3 linked regions of the Variovorax paradoxus genome follow. The protein of the gene in region 3 interacts with the protein of the main gene of each other region in a pairwise test. Links are inferred from orthologs where the notes say so. Each region holds a gene or a part of one and is shown on either strand. Other genes may lie near its edges.

Region 1 (3,740 bases), 750 kb from region 3 along the record:
GCTCGGCATTCCCTACACCGGCTCGGGCGTGATGGCCTCGAGCGTGGCGATGGACAAGGTCATGACCAAGCGCATCTGGCAGGCCGACGGCCTGCCGACGCCCAAGTACGTGCGTCTGGCCTTCGACCAGCAAAGCCGCGAGCAGATCCGTGCCGTGCCCGACGTGCTCGGCCTGCCGCTGATCGTGAAGCCGCCGCGCGAGGGCTCGTCCATCGGCGTGACCAAGGTCGAGGGCTACTCGCAGATGCAGGACGCCGTGGCGCTGTCGGCGAAGTTCGACGCCGACGTGCTGTGCGAAGAGTTCATCGACGGCGAAGAAGTGACCTGCGCCGTGCTCGGCCAGGGCCTCGATGCACGCGCGCTGCCGGTGGTGCGCATCGCCGCGCCCGAGGGCGCCTACGACTACCAGAACAAGTACTTCACCGACGACGTGAAGTACCAGTGCCCGAGCGGCCTGCCCGACGCCGAGGAACGCGAGATCCAGCGCATCACGCTGGCCGCGTACCACACGCTCGGTTGCCGCGGCTGGGGCCGCGCCGACGTGATGATCCGCGCCAGCGACCGCAAGCCCTTCCTGCTCGAGATGAACACCTCGCCCGGCATGACCAGCCATTCGCTGGTGCCGATGTCGGCGCGCGCGGCGGGCATTCCCTACGAAGAGCTGTGCGTGCGCGTGCTGGCGTCCGCATCGCTCGATGCCAGGGGAGGCGCGAACTAAGCCATGGCCGACATGAACGCCGCCCGGCCGCCCGAAGGCGTTCGCCCCCTCGCTTGCGAGGGGGGTGGCGGAGCCGCGCAGCGGCGCAGCCTGGGGGAGCATTTGTGAGTACTACCGCTCCTTTTGACGTCAAGCTGATGAACATCGTCGCGAACGTTGCGTTCGTGCTGGTGGCACTCATGCTGCTGGCGGCGAGCGCGTGGTGGGTGCTGCGCCAGCCTTTCTTCCCGATCTCGGGCATCAAGGTGGACGGCGAGGTGACGCACAACAACGCGGTCACGCTGCGCGCCAATGTGGCGCCGCAGCTGAAGGGCAACTTCTTCACCATCGACCTGGCGCGTGCGCGCACCGCCTTCGAGACGGTGCCGTGGGTGCGCAGCGCGGTCGTGCGGCGCGAGTTCCCGAACAAGCTGCGCGTGACGCTGACCGAGCAGGTGCCGGTGGCGGTGTGGGGCGAGGAGGCCGGCTCCAAGCTGATCAACGGGTTCGGCGACGTGTTCGAGGCCAACGTGGCCGAGGTCGACGGCGATCTGCCGCGGCTGGACGGCCCGATCGAGCAGGCTGGGCAGGTGCTGGGCATGTACCGCGTGCTCGCGCCGATGTTCGAGCCCTACGACTTCGACATCGCCGAGCTGCGGCTGTCCAGCCGCGGCAGCTGGAAGGTGCTGCTGGACAACGGCGCCGAGATCGAACTCGGCCGCGGCCAGAGCGACGAGGTGTCGGCGCGCCTGCAGCGGTTCCTGAAGACCGTGACGCAGGTCGCGGGCCAGTACCGCCGCACGGTGGCCGACGTCGAACGCGCCGATCTGCGCCACAACGACGCGTATGCCCTGCGGCTGCGCGGCGTCACCACGGTCTCGCCCGAGGCCCCAAGAAAAATCAAGTAGCGAATACCGAGGACATTGACATGCCCAAAGAATACAAAGACCTGGTCGTAGGCCTGGACATCGGAACCGCCAAGGTGATGGTGGTCGTGGCCGAGGTGCTGCAAGGCGGCGAGCTCAAGCTGGCCGGCCTGGGCATCGCGCCCAGCAACGGCCTCAAGCGCGGCGTCGTGGTGAACATCGACGCCACCGTGCAGAGCATCCAGCAGGCGCTCAAAGAAGCCGAGCTGATGGCCGACTGCAAGATCAGCCGCGTCTACACCGGCATCACCGGCAGCCACATCCGCGGCATCAATTCGAGCGGCATGGTGGCGGTGAAGGACAAGGAAGTCACGCCCGCCGATGTGGCCCGCGTGGTCGAGACGGCGCGCGCCATCAACATATCGAGCGACCAGCGCCTGCTGCTGGTGGAGCCGCAGGAGTTCGTGATCGACGGCCAGGACGTGAAGGAGCCGATCGGCATGAGCGGCATGCGCCTGGAGGCCAAAGTGCACATCGTGACCGGCGCGCAGAGCGCGGCCGAGAACATCATCAAGTGCGTGCGCCGCTGCGGCCTCGAGGTCGACCAGCTGATGCTGAACCCGCTGGCCTCGAGCCAGGCGGTGCTCACCGAAGACGAGCGTGAACTCGGCGTGGTGCTGGTCGACATCGGCGCGGGCACGACCGACGTGGCGATCTTCACCAATGGCGCGATCCGCCACACGGCCGTGATCCCGATCGCGGGCGACCTCATCACGAGCGACATCGCGATGGCCCTGCGCACGCCCACCAAGGACGCGGAGGACATCAAGGTCGAGCACGGCTACGCCAAGCAGCTGCTGGCCGACCCTGAATCGCAGGTCGAAGTCCCCGGCCTTGGCGATCGCGGCCCGCGCATGTTGAGCAAGCAGGCGCTTGCCGGCGTGATCGAGCCGCGCATCGAAGAAATCTTCTCGCTGGTGCAGCAGGTGGTGCGCGAGTCGGGCTACGAGGAAGTGCTGTCTTCCGGCGTGGTGCTCACGGGCGGCAGCGCCGTCATGCCCGGCATGGTCGAGCTCGGTGAAGACATCTTCCTCAAGCCCGTGCGTCGCGGCATCCCGAAGTACTCGAGCGCGCTCTCGGACATGGTGGCGCAGCCGCGCGCGGCCACCGTGATGGGCCTGCTCGAAGAGGCACGTTTTGCACGCATGCGTGGTTTCAAGGTCGCACAGAAGAACGGGTCCGTAAAGACTGCGTTCGGACGTTTCAAGGACTTCATCGTGGGGAACTTCTGACCATGAACCACTCCCCACTCTGGCTCGCACGCGCGGGCCCTCCGCTGCATTTCAACGAGCGATGGCGACGCACCGGTCCACCATCGCGACGGCGATCCCGTTGATCACGTCACGGCAAAAGAAATATTCATAGACACATAACGGCAACTGCAATATTCAAGGAGTTAGAAATGACCATCGAAATGATCGAAGTCGAAGAATTCAACCAGGGCACGCAGATCAAGGTGATCGGTGTCGGCGGCGGCGGTGGCAATGCGGTCGCCCACATGATGGAGCGTGGTGTGCAAGGCGTGCAGTTCGTTTGCGCCAACACCGACGCGCAAGCCCTGCAACGCAGCAACGCGCACAAGAACATCCAGCTGGGCATCAGCGGCCTGGGCGCCGGCAGCAAGCCCGAGAAGGGCCGTGACGCGGCCGAAGCCGCGGTGGACGACATCCGCGCCGCCATCGACGGCGCGCACATGCTGTTCATCACGGCCGGCATGGGCGGCGGCACCGGCACCGGCGCGGCACCCGTGATCGCGCGCGTGGCCAAGGAAATGGGCATCCTCACCGTGGGTGTGGTGACCAAGCCCTTCGACTGGGAAGGCGGCCGTCGCATGACCAACGCCGATGCCGGCCTGGCCGAGCTCGAAGCCAACGTCGACTCGCTGATCGTCGTGCTCAACGAGAAGCTGCTCGACGTGCTCGGTGAAGACATCACGCAGGACGAAGCCTTCGCGCACGCCAACGACGTGCTGAAGAACGCCGTGGGTGGTATCTCGGAAATCATCAACGAGTACGGCGGCGTGAACGTCGACTTCGAAGACGTGCGCACCGTGATGGGCGAACCCGGCAAGGCCATGATGGGCACGGCCGCGGCTGCAGGTCCCGACCGCGCGCGCA
Region 2 (5,596 bases), 750 kb from region 3 along the record:
GGCGCGGGCACGACCGACGTGGCGATCTTCACCAATGGCGCGATCCGCCACACGGCCGTGATCCCGATCGCGGGCGACCTCATCACGAGCGACATCGCGATGGCCCTGCGCACGCCCACCAAGGACGCGGAGGACATCAAGGTCGAGCACGGCTACGCCAAGCAGCTGCTGGCCGACCCTGAATCGCAGGTCGAAGTCCCCGGCCTTGGCGATCGCGGCCCGCGCATGTTGAGCAAGCAGGCGCTTGCCGGCGTGATCGAGCCGCGCATCGAAGAAATCTTCTCGCTGGTGCAGCAGGTGGTGCGCGAGTCGGGCTACGAGGAAGTGCTGTCTTCCGGCGTGGTGCTCACGGGCGGCAGCGCCGTCATGCCCGGCATGGTCGAGCTCGGTGAAGACATCTTCCTCAAGCCCGTGCGTCGCGGCATCCCGAAGTACTCGAGCGCGCTCTCGGACATGGTGGCGCAGCCGCGCGCGGCCACCGTGATGGGCCTGCTCGAAGAGGCACGTTTTGCACGCATGCGTGGTTTCAAGGTCGCACAGAAGAACGGGTCCGTAAAGACTGCGTTCGGACGTTTCAAGGACTTCATCGTGGGGAACTTCTGACCATGAACCACTCCCCACTCTGGCTCGCACGCGCGGGCCCTCCGCTGCATTTCAACGAGCGATGGCGACGCACCGGTCCACCATCGCGACGGCGATCCCGTTGATCACGTCACGGCAAAAGAAATATTCATAGACACATAACGGCAACTGCAATATTCAAGGAGTTAGAAATGACCATCGAAATGATCGAAGTCGAAGAATTCAACCAGGGCACGCAGATCAAGGTGATCGGTGTCGGCGGCGGCGGTGGCAATGCGGTCGCCCACATGATGGAGCGTGGTGTGCAAGGCGTGCAGTTCGTTTGCGCCAACACCGACGCGCAAGCCCTGCAACGCAGCAACGCGCACAAGAACATCCAGCTGGGCATCAGCGGCCTGGGCGCCGGCAGCAAGCCCGAGAAGGGCCGTGACGCGGCCGAAGCCGCGGTGGACGACATCCGCGCCGCCATCGACGGCGCGCACATGCTGTTCATCACGGCCGGCATGGGCGGCGGCACCGGCACCGGCGCGGCACCCGTGATCGCGCGCGTGGCCAAGGAAATGGGCATCCTCACCGTGGGTGTGGTGACCAAGCCCTTCGACTGGGAAGGCGGCCGTCGCATGACCAACGCCGATGCCGGCCTGGCCGAGCTCGAAGCCAACGTCGACTCGCTGATCGTCGTGCTCAACGAGAAGCTGCTCGACGTGCTCGGTGAAGACATCACGCAGGACGAAGCCTTCGCGCACGCCAACGACGTGCTGAAGAACGCCGTGGGTGGTATCTCGGAAATCATCAACGAGTACGGCGGCGTGAACGTCGACTTCGAAGACGTGCGCACCGTGATGGGCGAACCCGGCAAGGCCATGATGGGCACGGCCGCGGCTGCAGGTCCCGACCGCGCGCGCATCGCCGCCGAACAGGCCGTGGCCTGCCCGCTGCTCGAAGGCATCGACCTCTCGGGTGCCAAGGGCGTGCTGGTGTTGGTGACGGCATCGAAGGGTTCGCTGAAGCTGAACGAGTCGAAGCTCGCGATGAACACCATCCGCGCCTACGCCTCGCCCGACGCGCACGTGATCTACGGTGCCGCCTACGACGAAAGCCTGGGCGACCAGATGCGCGTCACGGTGGTGGCCACGGGTCTGTCGCGCGCCGACGCACGCCGCCAGGCTCCGACGCTCGAAGTGATCCGCACCGGCACCGACAACATCCCGTTCACCGTGCCGACGCTCGGCGGCATGGGCCACGCGGGTGGTGGTTCGGGCAGCCAGCCCAACTACGACGGCATGGCCGTGCCCAGCGTGTGGCGCACCAACCGCACGATGGCCGCCGCCAAGGTCGACGCGCTGTCGTCGGGTGGCATGGACGACTTCGAAATCCCTGCATTCCTGCGCCGTCAGGCCGACTGACCGCAGGCCACCGAACGCAGAGGGCACGAGGGTTCGCAAGGGGACGGGGAAGACCTGAAAGGGACTGACCCCCGGCCCTAGGCGCTGCGTCCACCTCGTGCCCCTTGCGTCCACCGCCGGGGGCTCCCCGGCTTTTTTGTGTGCGCTTTCTTTTTTTGACCGGTCCATGTCTATCGCGGCCATAGCCAGGGGAATAGGGCGTCAAGGTCGCAGCCCGCCTAAAATCATGGGCGTGCTGCAACAACGAACCCTCAAGTCGATCAGCCGCGCCGTGGGCGTGGGGCTACACAGCGGCCAACGCGTGGAGCTGACCCTGCGACCGGCCCCGGCCGACACGGGCATCGTGTTCCGCCGCGTCGACCTGCCCGAGCCGGTCGAGATCCGCATGACCGCCGAATCGGTCACCGACACGCGCCTGGCGTCCACCGTGTCCACGGGCGGCGCCAAGGTGCAGACGGTCGAACACATCATGTCCGCCTGCGCGGGCCTGGGCATCGACAACCTCTACATCGACATCACGGCCGACGAAGTGCCGATCCTCGACGGGTCGGCCTCGTCCTTCGTGTTCCTGCTGCAAAGCGCGGGCATCGAACTGCAGAAGGCGCCGCGCCGCTTCATCCGCGTGCTGCGCAAGGTCGAGGTGCGCGAAGGCGAGGGCGCCAACGAGAAGTGGGCGAGCCTGGAGCCGTACCACGGCTTCAAGCTGAGCTTCGAGATCGACTTCGACCACCGCGTCGTCAACTCCACCGGCCAGCGTGTGGAGTTCGACCTGGGCACCGACTCGTACAGCCGCGACATCGCACGTGCGCGCACCTTCGGCTTCACCAAAGAGGTCGAGTACATGCGCAGCAAGGGCCTCGCGCTCGGCGGCGGTCTCGACAACGCCATCGTCATGGACGACACCAAGGTGCTCAATGCCGGCGGCCTGCGCTACGACGACGAGTTCGTGAAGCACAAGATCCTCGACGCCATGGGCGACCTGTACATCATCGGCAAGCCGCTGCTGGCCGCATACACCGCGTTCCGCTCGGGCCATGCGCTCAACAACAAGCTGCTGCGCGAACTGCTCTCGCACAGCGACGCCTACGAGGTCGTGACCTTCGAAGACGAGAAGCGCGCACCGCGCGGCTTCGGCGAAGTGGCGCGGGCCTGGTAAGCAGGCGCGCGCTTTTTCCGATGCTTCTCTTTCGCTGGGCCATCCTGCTGCTTCTGCTGGTGGCGGGCGTGTCCTTCGCGTTCTACGCGGGCACGGGGCAGGTCAAGTACCGCCGCTTCGGCTGGGTCGTGTTCAAGTGGACGGTGCTGGCGGCGCTGGGCTTCTTCGCAGTCCTGATCGCCGAGCGCGTCGCATAGCGCGAGCCGTTCAGTCGACCAGGGCCTGCAAGGCCTGCACCTGCTGCGCAAGCAGCGGCCCCTTGCGGTGCGCGGGCACCAGCAACATCAGCGTGTCTCCCAGCGCCTTCGGTCGTCCCCAGGGCGCGTGCAGCCGGCCCTTCTCGAGCAGCGGTGCCACCAGCCGCTCGCGCCCCATCAGCACCCCTTCGCCATCGAGCGCGGCCTGCAGCGCGAGGCTGTAGAGCGAGAAGTCCGGGCCGGCGGCCAGCGCGTCGGCCTCGGTTGACGTGGTGCCGGGGCGCACGGCCTGCAGCCAGCGGGACCAGTCGTCGCGCCACACCGTGTCGTGCAGGCCGCCGCAGCGCGCGAGCACGTCGAGGAGGTCGTCGAGCGGGCGCGGACGTCCGCTCTCCAGCGACGGCCGCACGCGCGGGCTGCACACGGGCACAAGGCGGTCGCGCGCGAGCGGGATGCCCGTCGCGCCGACGGCAGCCTCTGTATCGCGTGCGTAGAACAGCCCGAGATCGAAGGGCTCGCGCCGGAAGTTCGGCGGCTGCTCCAGCGCCGTCACCGACACCTGCACGCCGGGCAGTGCAACCTTCAGCCGCGAGAGCCGCGGCGACAGCCACAGCTGCGCCATGGCCGGCAAGGCCGCCACCTGCAGCGTGCTGCGGCGCGCGGCGGTCTGCGTTTCCTGGCGCAGCGCCTGCACGGCGAGGCCGAGCTGGTCGACCGCCGCACTGAGCGCGGGCAACGCGCGCCGGCCGTGCGCACTGAGCCGGATGCCCTGGCTGTGCCGCTCGAACAGCGCACCGCCGGCCCAGGTCTCGAGCGCCTTGATCTGCTGCGCGACGGCGGCGGGCGTCACGAACAGCTCCTCGGCCGCGCGCGCGAAACTGCCGTGGCGCGCAGCGGCCTCGAAGGCGCGCACGGCCGTGTGCGGCGGCAGGCGAGGGCGGGGTGGGGCGAGGGACATGGGGTGGAGGCCCAATTTTCTAGGGCTCGGGCCCAGTTTATCCGTGTTGCCGGCGCAGGCACAGGGCGCGACCATGCGGTCATTCCCTTCCTCAGCGAGACACCGCATGCCCGCAGCCCTTCACCGCCGTTCCTGGGTTCCCGCCGCCAGCGAGGACCACGTGCTCGCCATCGCCGCCGACGCCGCCGCGCGCGACGCCGTGGGCGTGGCCGCCGAGATCGAACGCCTCGTGGCCGACAACCACCGCATCCACGACGTCGACGGGCTGAACCTCAACCCGGCCACCAACGTGATGAACCCCGCCGCCGAAGCGCTGCTGTCGCGCGGGCTGGGTTCGCGCCCGTCGCTGGGCTACCCCGGCGACAAGTACGAGATGGGGCTGGACGCCATCGAGCGCATCGAGGTCGTCGCCGCCGAGCTCGCGGCCGAGGTGTTCGGCGCGCGCTTCACCGAGGTGCGCGTGAGCTCCGGCGCGCTGTCGAACCTCTACGTGTTCATGGCGACCTGCCAGCCCGGCGACACGATCATCGCGCCGCCGCCCGCCATCGGCGGCCACGTGACCCACCACGCGGCGGGCGCGGCCGGGCTCTACGGCCTGAAGACCGTGCCGGCGCCGGTCGATGCCGACGGCTACTCGGTCGACGTGGTCGCGCTGGCGAAGCTCGCGCGCGAGGTGAAGCCGAAGCTCATCACCATCGGCGGCAGCCTGAACCTGTTCCCGCACCCGGTGTCCGCCATCCGCGAGGTGGCCGACAGCGTGGGCGCGAAACTGCTCTTCGATGCCGCGCACCTCTCGGGCATGGTGGCCGGCAAGGCCTGGCCGCAGCCGCTCGAAGAGGGCGCGCACGCGATCACCATGAGCACCTACAAGAGCCTGGGTGGCCCGGCCGGCGGGCTGATCGTGTCGAACGATGCGGCGCTGATGGAGCGCATCGACGCCATCGCCTACCCGGGGCTCACGGCCAACTCGGACGCGGGCCGAACGGCCGCACTGGCCCGTGGCCTGCTCGACTGGAAGGTGCATGGCGTGGCCTATGCGGCAGCGATGCGCGATACCGCGCAGGCGCTCGCGCGTGCACTCGATGCCGAAGGCCTGCCCGTGTTCGCCAAGGCGCGCGGCTTCACGCAGTCGCACCAGTTCGCGCTCGAGGCTGCGCGCTGGGGCGGTGGGCAACGCGCCGCGAAGCAGTTGGCCCAAGGCGGGTTGCTGGCCTGCGGCATCGGCCTGCCGATCGCGCCGGTCGACGGCGACATCAACGGCCTGCGCCTGGGCGTGCCCGAGATCGTGCGGCTGGGC
Region 3 (5,535 bases):
GCTGATCTGGTAGCCCTTGGGCAGGTCGGGGTAGAAGTAGTTCTTGCGCGCGAACACGCTGCGCGGCGCGATGTGCGAGCCGAGCGCCAAGCCCAGCTTGATGGCGCGTTCGACCGCGCCCTTGTTCATCACCGGCAGCGTGCCCGGCAGTGCCAGGTCGACCGCGCAGGCCTGCGTGTTGGGCTCGGCGCCGAAGGCCGTGGAGGCGCGGCTGAAGATCTTGCTGTTCGTCGACAGCTGCGCGTGCGTCTCGAAGCCGATGATGACTTCATAGCCGCGCACCAGCGGGCCGGTCGGGCGGCCTTGTTGTTGTGCTTCGAAGGTGTTCACTGCGGTGTTGTCGCTCATGTCAGAAGCCCTCCGGCGTGCGCGTGTGCCAGTCGGTGGCCTGCTGGAAGCGGTGCGCTGCGTTCAGCAGCTTCGCTTCGCCGAAGTAGTTGCCGATCAGCTGCAGGCCCACGGGCATGCCGGCGTCGAAGCCTGCGGGCACGCTCATGCCGGGCAGGCCGGCGAGCGAGGCGGGCAGCGTGAAGATGTCGGCGAGGTAGTCGGCCACGGGGTCGTCGCCGTGTTCGCCGATCTTCCAGGCGGTGGTCGGCGCGGCGGGGCCGGCGATCACGTCGCATTGCGTCAGCGCCTGCTGGAAGTCGTCCGCGATCATGCGGCGCACCTTCTGTGCCTGCAGGTAGTAGGCGTCGTAGTAGCCGTGCGAGAGCACGTAGGTGCCGATCATGATGCGGCGCTTCACTTCGTCGCCGAAGCCTTCGGCGCGCGTGCGCTCGTACATCTCGGCCAGGTCCTTGTACTGCTTGGCGCGGTGGCCGAACTTGACGCCGTCGAAGCGGCTCAGGTTGCTCGACGCTTCCGCGGCGGCCAGGATGTAGTACACGGGAATCGACAGCTCGGTGCGCGGCAGCGAGACCTCGACGCGCTTGGCGCCGAGCTTCTCGTACTGCAACAACGCTGCATCAATGGCGGCGCGCACGCCGGGCGCCACGCCGTCACCGAAGAACTCCTTCGGCACGCCGATGCGCAGGCCGTCGAGCGAGTCGTTCAGCGAGCGGCCGAAGTCTTCGGCGGGCTTGTCGAGCGAGGTCGAATCGCGGTCGAGGTCGGGGCCGCAGAAGGCCGACAGCAGCAGCGCGCAGTCTTCGGCCGAGCGGGCCATCGGGCCGGCCTGGTCGAGGCTCGAGGCGAAGGCCACCATGCCGTAGCGCGAGGCGCGGCCGTAGGTCGGCTTGATGCCGGTGACGCCGCAGAACGAGGCCGGTTGGCGGATCGAGCCGCCGGTGTCGGTGCCGGTGGCGGCGGGTGCGAGGCGCGCGGCCACGGCCGCGGCGCTGGCGCCCGACGAGCCGCCCGGAATGCGGTCGAGGTTCCAGGGGTTGCGCACGGGCACGGCTTTGTCGTGGCCCACGGCGGGCACGGCGACGTTCTCGTTGGCCGAGCCCATCGCGAACTCGTCGCAGCTGAGCTTGCCGAGCGTGACCGCACCGGCTTCGGCCAGGCGGCGCACCACGGTCGCGTCGAAGGGCGAGCGGTAGCCCGCGAGCATCTTCGAGCCGGCGGTGGTGGCGAAATCGGTGGTGACGAAGATGTCCTTGTGCGCAATCGGCACGCCGGCCAGCGCGGGCGCGTTGCCCTTCGCAAGGAGCGCGTCGGCCGCGCGGGCCTGGGCCAGCGTGACTTCTTCGTTGACGTCGACAAAGGTGCCGAGCGATTCGTGGGCCTTCATGCGGCCGAGGAACGCTTGCGAGGCCTCGACGGCTGAAACCTTGCGGTCGGCCAGCGCCTTCGCCAACGCGACCACGCTCCATTGGTGCAGTTCATCGGTGCTCATCATTCGATCACCTTGGGCACGAGGAACAGGCCGGCTTCGACGGCCGGGGCGCTCTTCTGGTTGGCTTCACGGTTGTTCGGCTCGCTCACGACGTCGTCGCGCAGGCGCAGCGTCACGTCTTCGAGCGCGGCCACCGGATGCGCCAGCGGCTCGACGCCGGTGGTGTCGACCGCGCGCATGCGTTCGACCAGATCGAAGAAGCCGTTGATTTGAGTGAGCATGCGCTCGCTTTCGTCTGGGGCAAGCTGCAGCCGCGCCAACGAGGCGATGCGTGCAATATCGGAAGCGGAAAGAGACATAGGTGGCTGACGGGTCGAAAAAACCGGAGGCAATCGCACGCCGAAGAGGGTGCCGACACGGGATTCAGAGGGGATTCGGTTATTATCCCGCCTTTGCCGCAACCCCCGCGAACGCGCCGGCTTTTGCGCCAAAAACGATCAATTCACCCCGTCAAACGACCCAAAAAATAGAGCGACGACCTGCCGATGCGCAGGCCGTGCTCAGAGGATTCCGCACATGTTTGGAGCTTTCCGTCGGTACTTCTCCACCGACCTGGCGATCGACCTCGGCACCGCCAACACCCTGATCTTCGCCCGCAACAAGGGCATCGTGCTGGACGAGCCCTCCGTGGTCGCGATCCGCCACGAAGGCGGTCCCCATGGCAAGAAGGTGATCCAGGCCGTCGGCCGCGAAGCCAAGGCCATGCTGGGCAAGGTGCCCGGCAACATCGAGGCCATCCGCCCGATGAAGGACGGCGTGATCGCCGACTTCGTGATCACCGAGCAGATGATCAAGCAGTTCATCAAGATGGTGCACCCGCGCACGCTGCTCACGCCGAGCCCGCGCATCATCATCTGCGTGCCCTGCGGTTCCACCCAGGTCGAGCGCCGCGCCATCAAGGACGCGGCCGAAGCCGCCGGCGCCACCGCCGTCTACCTCATCGAAGAACCCATGGCCGCGGCCATCGGCGCCGGCCTGCCCGTCAGCGAAGCCTCGGGCTCGATGGTGGTGGACATCGGCGGCGGCACCACCGAAGTGGGCGTGATCTCGCTGGGCGGCATGGTCTACAAGGGCTCGGTCCGCGTGGGCGGCGACCGCTTCGACGAAGCCATCATCAACTACATCCGCCGCAACTACGGCATGCTGATCGGCGAGCCGACGGCCGAAGTCATCAAGAAGAACATCGGCTCGGCTTTCCCGGGCTCCGAAGTCAAGGAAATGGAAGTCAAGGGCCGCAACCTTTCCGAAGGCGTGCCGCGCAGCTTCACCATCAGCAGCAACGAAGTGCTGGAAGCCCTGACCGACCCCCTGAACAACATCGTCTCGGCCGTGAAGAACGCGCTGGAACAGACGCCCCCCGAACTGGGCGCCGACATCGCCGAGCGCGGCATGATGCTCACCGGCGGCGGCGCGCTGCTGCGCGACCTCGACCGACTGCTCGCCGAGGAAACCGGCCTGCCGGTGCTCGTGGCCGAAGATCCGCTGACCTGCGTGGTGCGCGGCTGCGGCATCGCGCTCGAACGCATGGACCGTCTCGGTAGCATCTTCACGAGCGAGTAAAGGCGAAAGCCTCCATCGGCCGGCCTTTGCTTGCGCAGGCCGGCCTTTTGTTATTTGATGCTGCACCACTGCCGGGTCTGACTACATGCCTCTGGGCACGCTCGATCGCACAGCGCCACCCCTGTTCAACCAGGGGCAATCGGCACTCAGCAAGCTGATCTTCTTCGGCGCGCTCTCGCTCTTCCTCATGGTGGCCGATGCACGCTTTCACCTCGTGAAGCCGATCCGCTCGGCCATCGGCGCGGTGCTCTATCCGGTGCAGATGGTGGCGCTCAAGCCCGTCATGCTGGTGATGGGCGGCAGCCGTTACTTCGAAGAGCTGCAGACCGCGCAGCGCAACGAGGAAGAAGCGCGCAAGGCCCTGATGCTGCAGGCCGAAACTGCCAGCCGCGCCGACACGCTGGCCCAAGACAACGCCCGCCTGCGCGAGCTGCTCGAACTGCGCCAGACCACCACCACGCCGGGCCGCCCGGCCGAGGTGCTGTACGACGCGGCCGACCCCTACACGCGCAAGATCGTCATCGACCAGGGCCTCACGCAGGGCGTGGCGGCCGGCTCGCCGGTGATCGATGCGCGTGGCGTGCTCGGCCAGGTCACGCAGGTGCTGCCCTTCACGAGCGAGGTCACGCTGGTGATCGACCGCGACCTGGCCATTCCCGTGCAGAACACCCGCACCGGCGTGCGCAGCGTGGCCTTCGGCGACGCCTCGGCGCACGGCGGCGGCATGGAGCTGCGCTTCATGGCGGCCAATGCCGACCTGCAGGAGGGCGACCTGCTCTCCACCAGCGGCGTCGATGGCATCTACCCGGCCGGCCTGCCGGTGGCGAAGATCGAACGCATCGAGCGCCGCGCCGATTCGGCCTTTGCGCGCATCTACTGCGTGCCGCTGGCCCGCGTGACGGCGGCGCGCTACGTGCTGGTGCTCGAGCCTTCCGGCGCGCCGGTGGCGCCGCCGCACGTCGAGGCCGCATCCACCCAACGCAAGCGCCCCGACGGCAAGCCCGGCGCCGGCAAGAACGAAAAGAAGCCCGCGGGAGCCACGCGATGATCAAGCGCCCCGGCCAGCAGCAGCTCTTGCTGCCCGTCAGCCCCGTCTTCATGTGGACCAGCCTGCTCGTGGCGCTGCTGGTCAACATGATCCCCATCGGCCGCGCGGCCTGGATGCCCGACCTGCTGGCACTGGTGATCGTGTTCTGGGGCGTGCACCAGCCCGCGCGCGTGGGCATCGGCGCGGCCTTCATGTTCGGCCTGCTCATGGACGTGCACCAGTCGTCGATGCTGGGCCAGCACGCGCTGTCCTACACCACGCTGGGCTTCTTCGCGGCCATGATCCACCGGCGTCTGCTCTGGTACCCGGTGCTCTCGCAGGCGCTGCAGGTGCTGCCGCTGTTTGCGCTGTCGCAGTTCATCGAGGTGATCACGCGCATGATCGGCGGCGGCGTGTTCCCGGGGTGGGGCGTGCTGATCTCGCCGGCCCTCGAGGCCGCACTGTGGCCGCTGGCCAGTGCGTTGCTGCTGGCGCCGCAGCGCCGCACCCCTGAACCCGACGAGAACCGGCCCCTCTGAGTTCTTCTTCCCTGCGCTGCATTTGCCATCGCACCTGCGCACGCCTAAGCTCCTGATGCCATGACCGAAATCCGCAACGTTGCCGCCGACCTGGCGCGCTTCAAGCGCCGCGTGATCGTCATCGGCCTGGCGGTGCTGTTCGCCTTCGGCCTGCTGGGGTCGCGGCTCGTTTACTTGCAGGTGGTGCGCCACGACGACCTGGCCGAGCAGGCCGAGAGCAACCGCACGGCCGTGGTGCCGGTGGTGCCGAACCGGGGGCTCATCCTCGACCGCAACGGCATCGTGCTGGCCTCCAACTACTCGGCCTACACGCTGGAAATCACGCCTTCGAAGGTCGGCGATGTCGAGGAAACCATCAACAGCCTGACCAGCGTGCTCGAGGTGTCGCCGCGCGACCGCCGCCGCTTCAAGCGCCTGCGCGAAGACTCGCGCAGCTTCGACTCCATTCCGATCCGCACCCGCCTGAGCGACGAAGAAGTGGCGCGCTTCGCGGCCCAGCGCTACCGCTTCCCGGGCGTGGAGATCAAGGCGCGCCTGTTCCGCAACTACCCGAACGGCGAGACGGGCTC

What was found.
Region 1: the proteins of GFK26_RS05515 (region 3) and ftsA interact in binary tests that used the Escherichia coli proteins (3 or more experiments, as listed by UniProt). The link is inferred for Variovorax paradoxus from one-to-one orthologs.
Region 2: the proteins of GFK26_RS05515 (region 3) and ftsZ interact in binary tests that used the Escherichia coli proteins (3 or more experiments, as listed by UniProt). The link is inferred for Variovorax paradoxus from one-to-one orthologs.

The regions. Positions count from the first base shown.
Region 1 is NZ_CP045644.1:481,643-485,382, reverse strand. What follows is about bases 801-3,740. They hold ftsA (cell division protein FtsA), read left to right. Parts: upstream 801-1,625; coding sequence 1,626-2,855; downstream 2,856-3,740. Other genes in these bases: ftsZ (cell division protein FtsZ), read left to right, coding at 3,026-3,740; GFK26_RS02135 (cell division protein FtsQ/DivIB), read left to right, coding at 856-1,605. Outside these bases: GFK26_RS02140 (D-alanine--D-alanine ligase), read left to right, coding at 1-718. UniProt on the Escherichia coli protein: Essential cell division protein that assists in the assembly of the Z ring. May serve as the principal membrane anchor for the Z ring.
Region 2 is NZ_CP045644.1:477,535-483,130, reverse strand. The notes cover bases 1-2,880. They hold ftsZ (cell division protein FtsZ), read left to right. Parts: upstream 1-773; coding sequence 774-1,988; downstream 1,989-2,880. Other genes in these bases: lpxC (UDP-3-O-acyl-N-acetylglucosamine deacetylase), read left to right, coding at 2,221-2,880; ftsA (cell division protein FtsA), read left to right, coding at 1-603. Also shown: more of lpxC, read left to right, coding at 2,881-3,144; GFK26_RS33940 (hypothetical protein), read left to right, coding at 3,165-3,341; GFK26_RS02115 (LysR family transcriptional regulator), read right to left, coding at 3,352-4,299; glyA (serine hydroxymethyltransferase), read left to right, coding at 4,406-5,596. UniProt on the Escherichia coli protein: Essential cell division protein that forms a contractile ring structure (Z ring) at the future cell division site. The regulation of the ring assembly controls the timing and the location of cell division.
Region 3 is NZ_CP045644.1:1,227,273-1,232,807, reverse strand. Bases 1,560-4,378 are described here. They hold GFK26_RS05515 (rod shape-determining protein), read left to right. Parts: upstream 1,560-2,356; coding sequence 2,357-3,400; downstream 3,401-4,378. Other genes in these bases: mreC (rod shape-determining protein MreC), read left to right, coding at 3,486-4,378; gatC (Asp-tRNA(Asn)/Glu-tRNA(Gln) amidotransferase subunit GatC), read right to left, coding at 1,840-2,139; gatA (Asp-tRNA(Asn)/Glu-tRNA(Gln) amidotransferase subunit GatA), read right to left, coding at 1,560-1,843. Outside these bases: Asp-tRNA(Asn)/Glu-tRNA(Gln) amidotransferase subunit GatB, read right to left, coding at 1-348; more of gatA, read right to left, coding at 350-1,559; more of mreC, read left to right, coding at 4,379-4,448; rod shape-determining protein MreD, read left to right, coding at 4,445-4,966; mrdA (penicillin-binding protein 2), read left to right, coding at 5,027-5,535. UniProt on the Escherichia coli protein: Forms membrane-associated dynamic filaments that are essential for cell shape determination. Acts by regulating cell wall synthesis and cell elongation, and thus cell shape.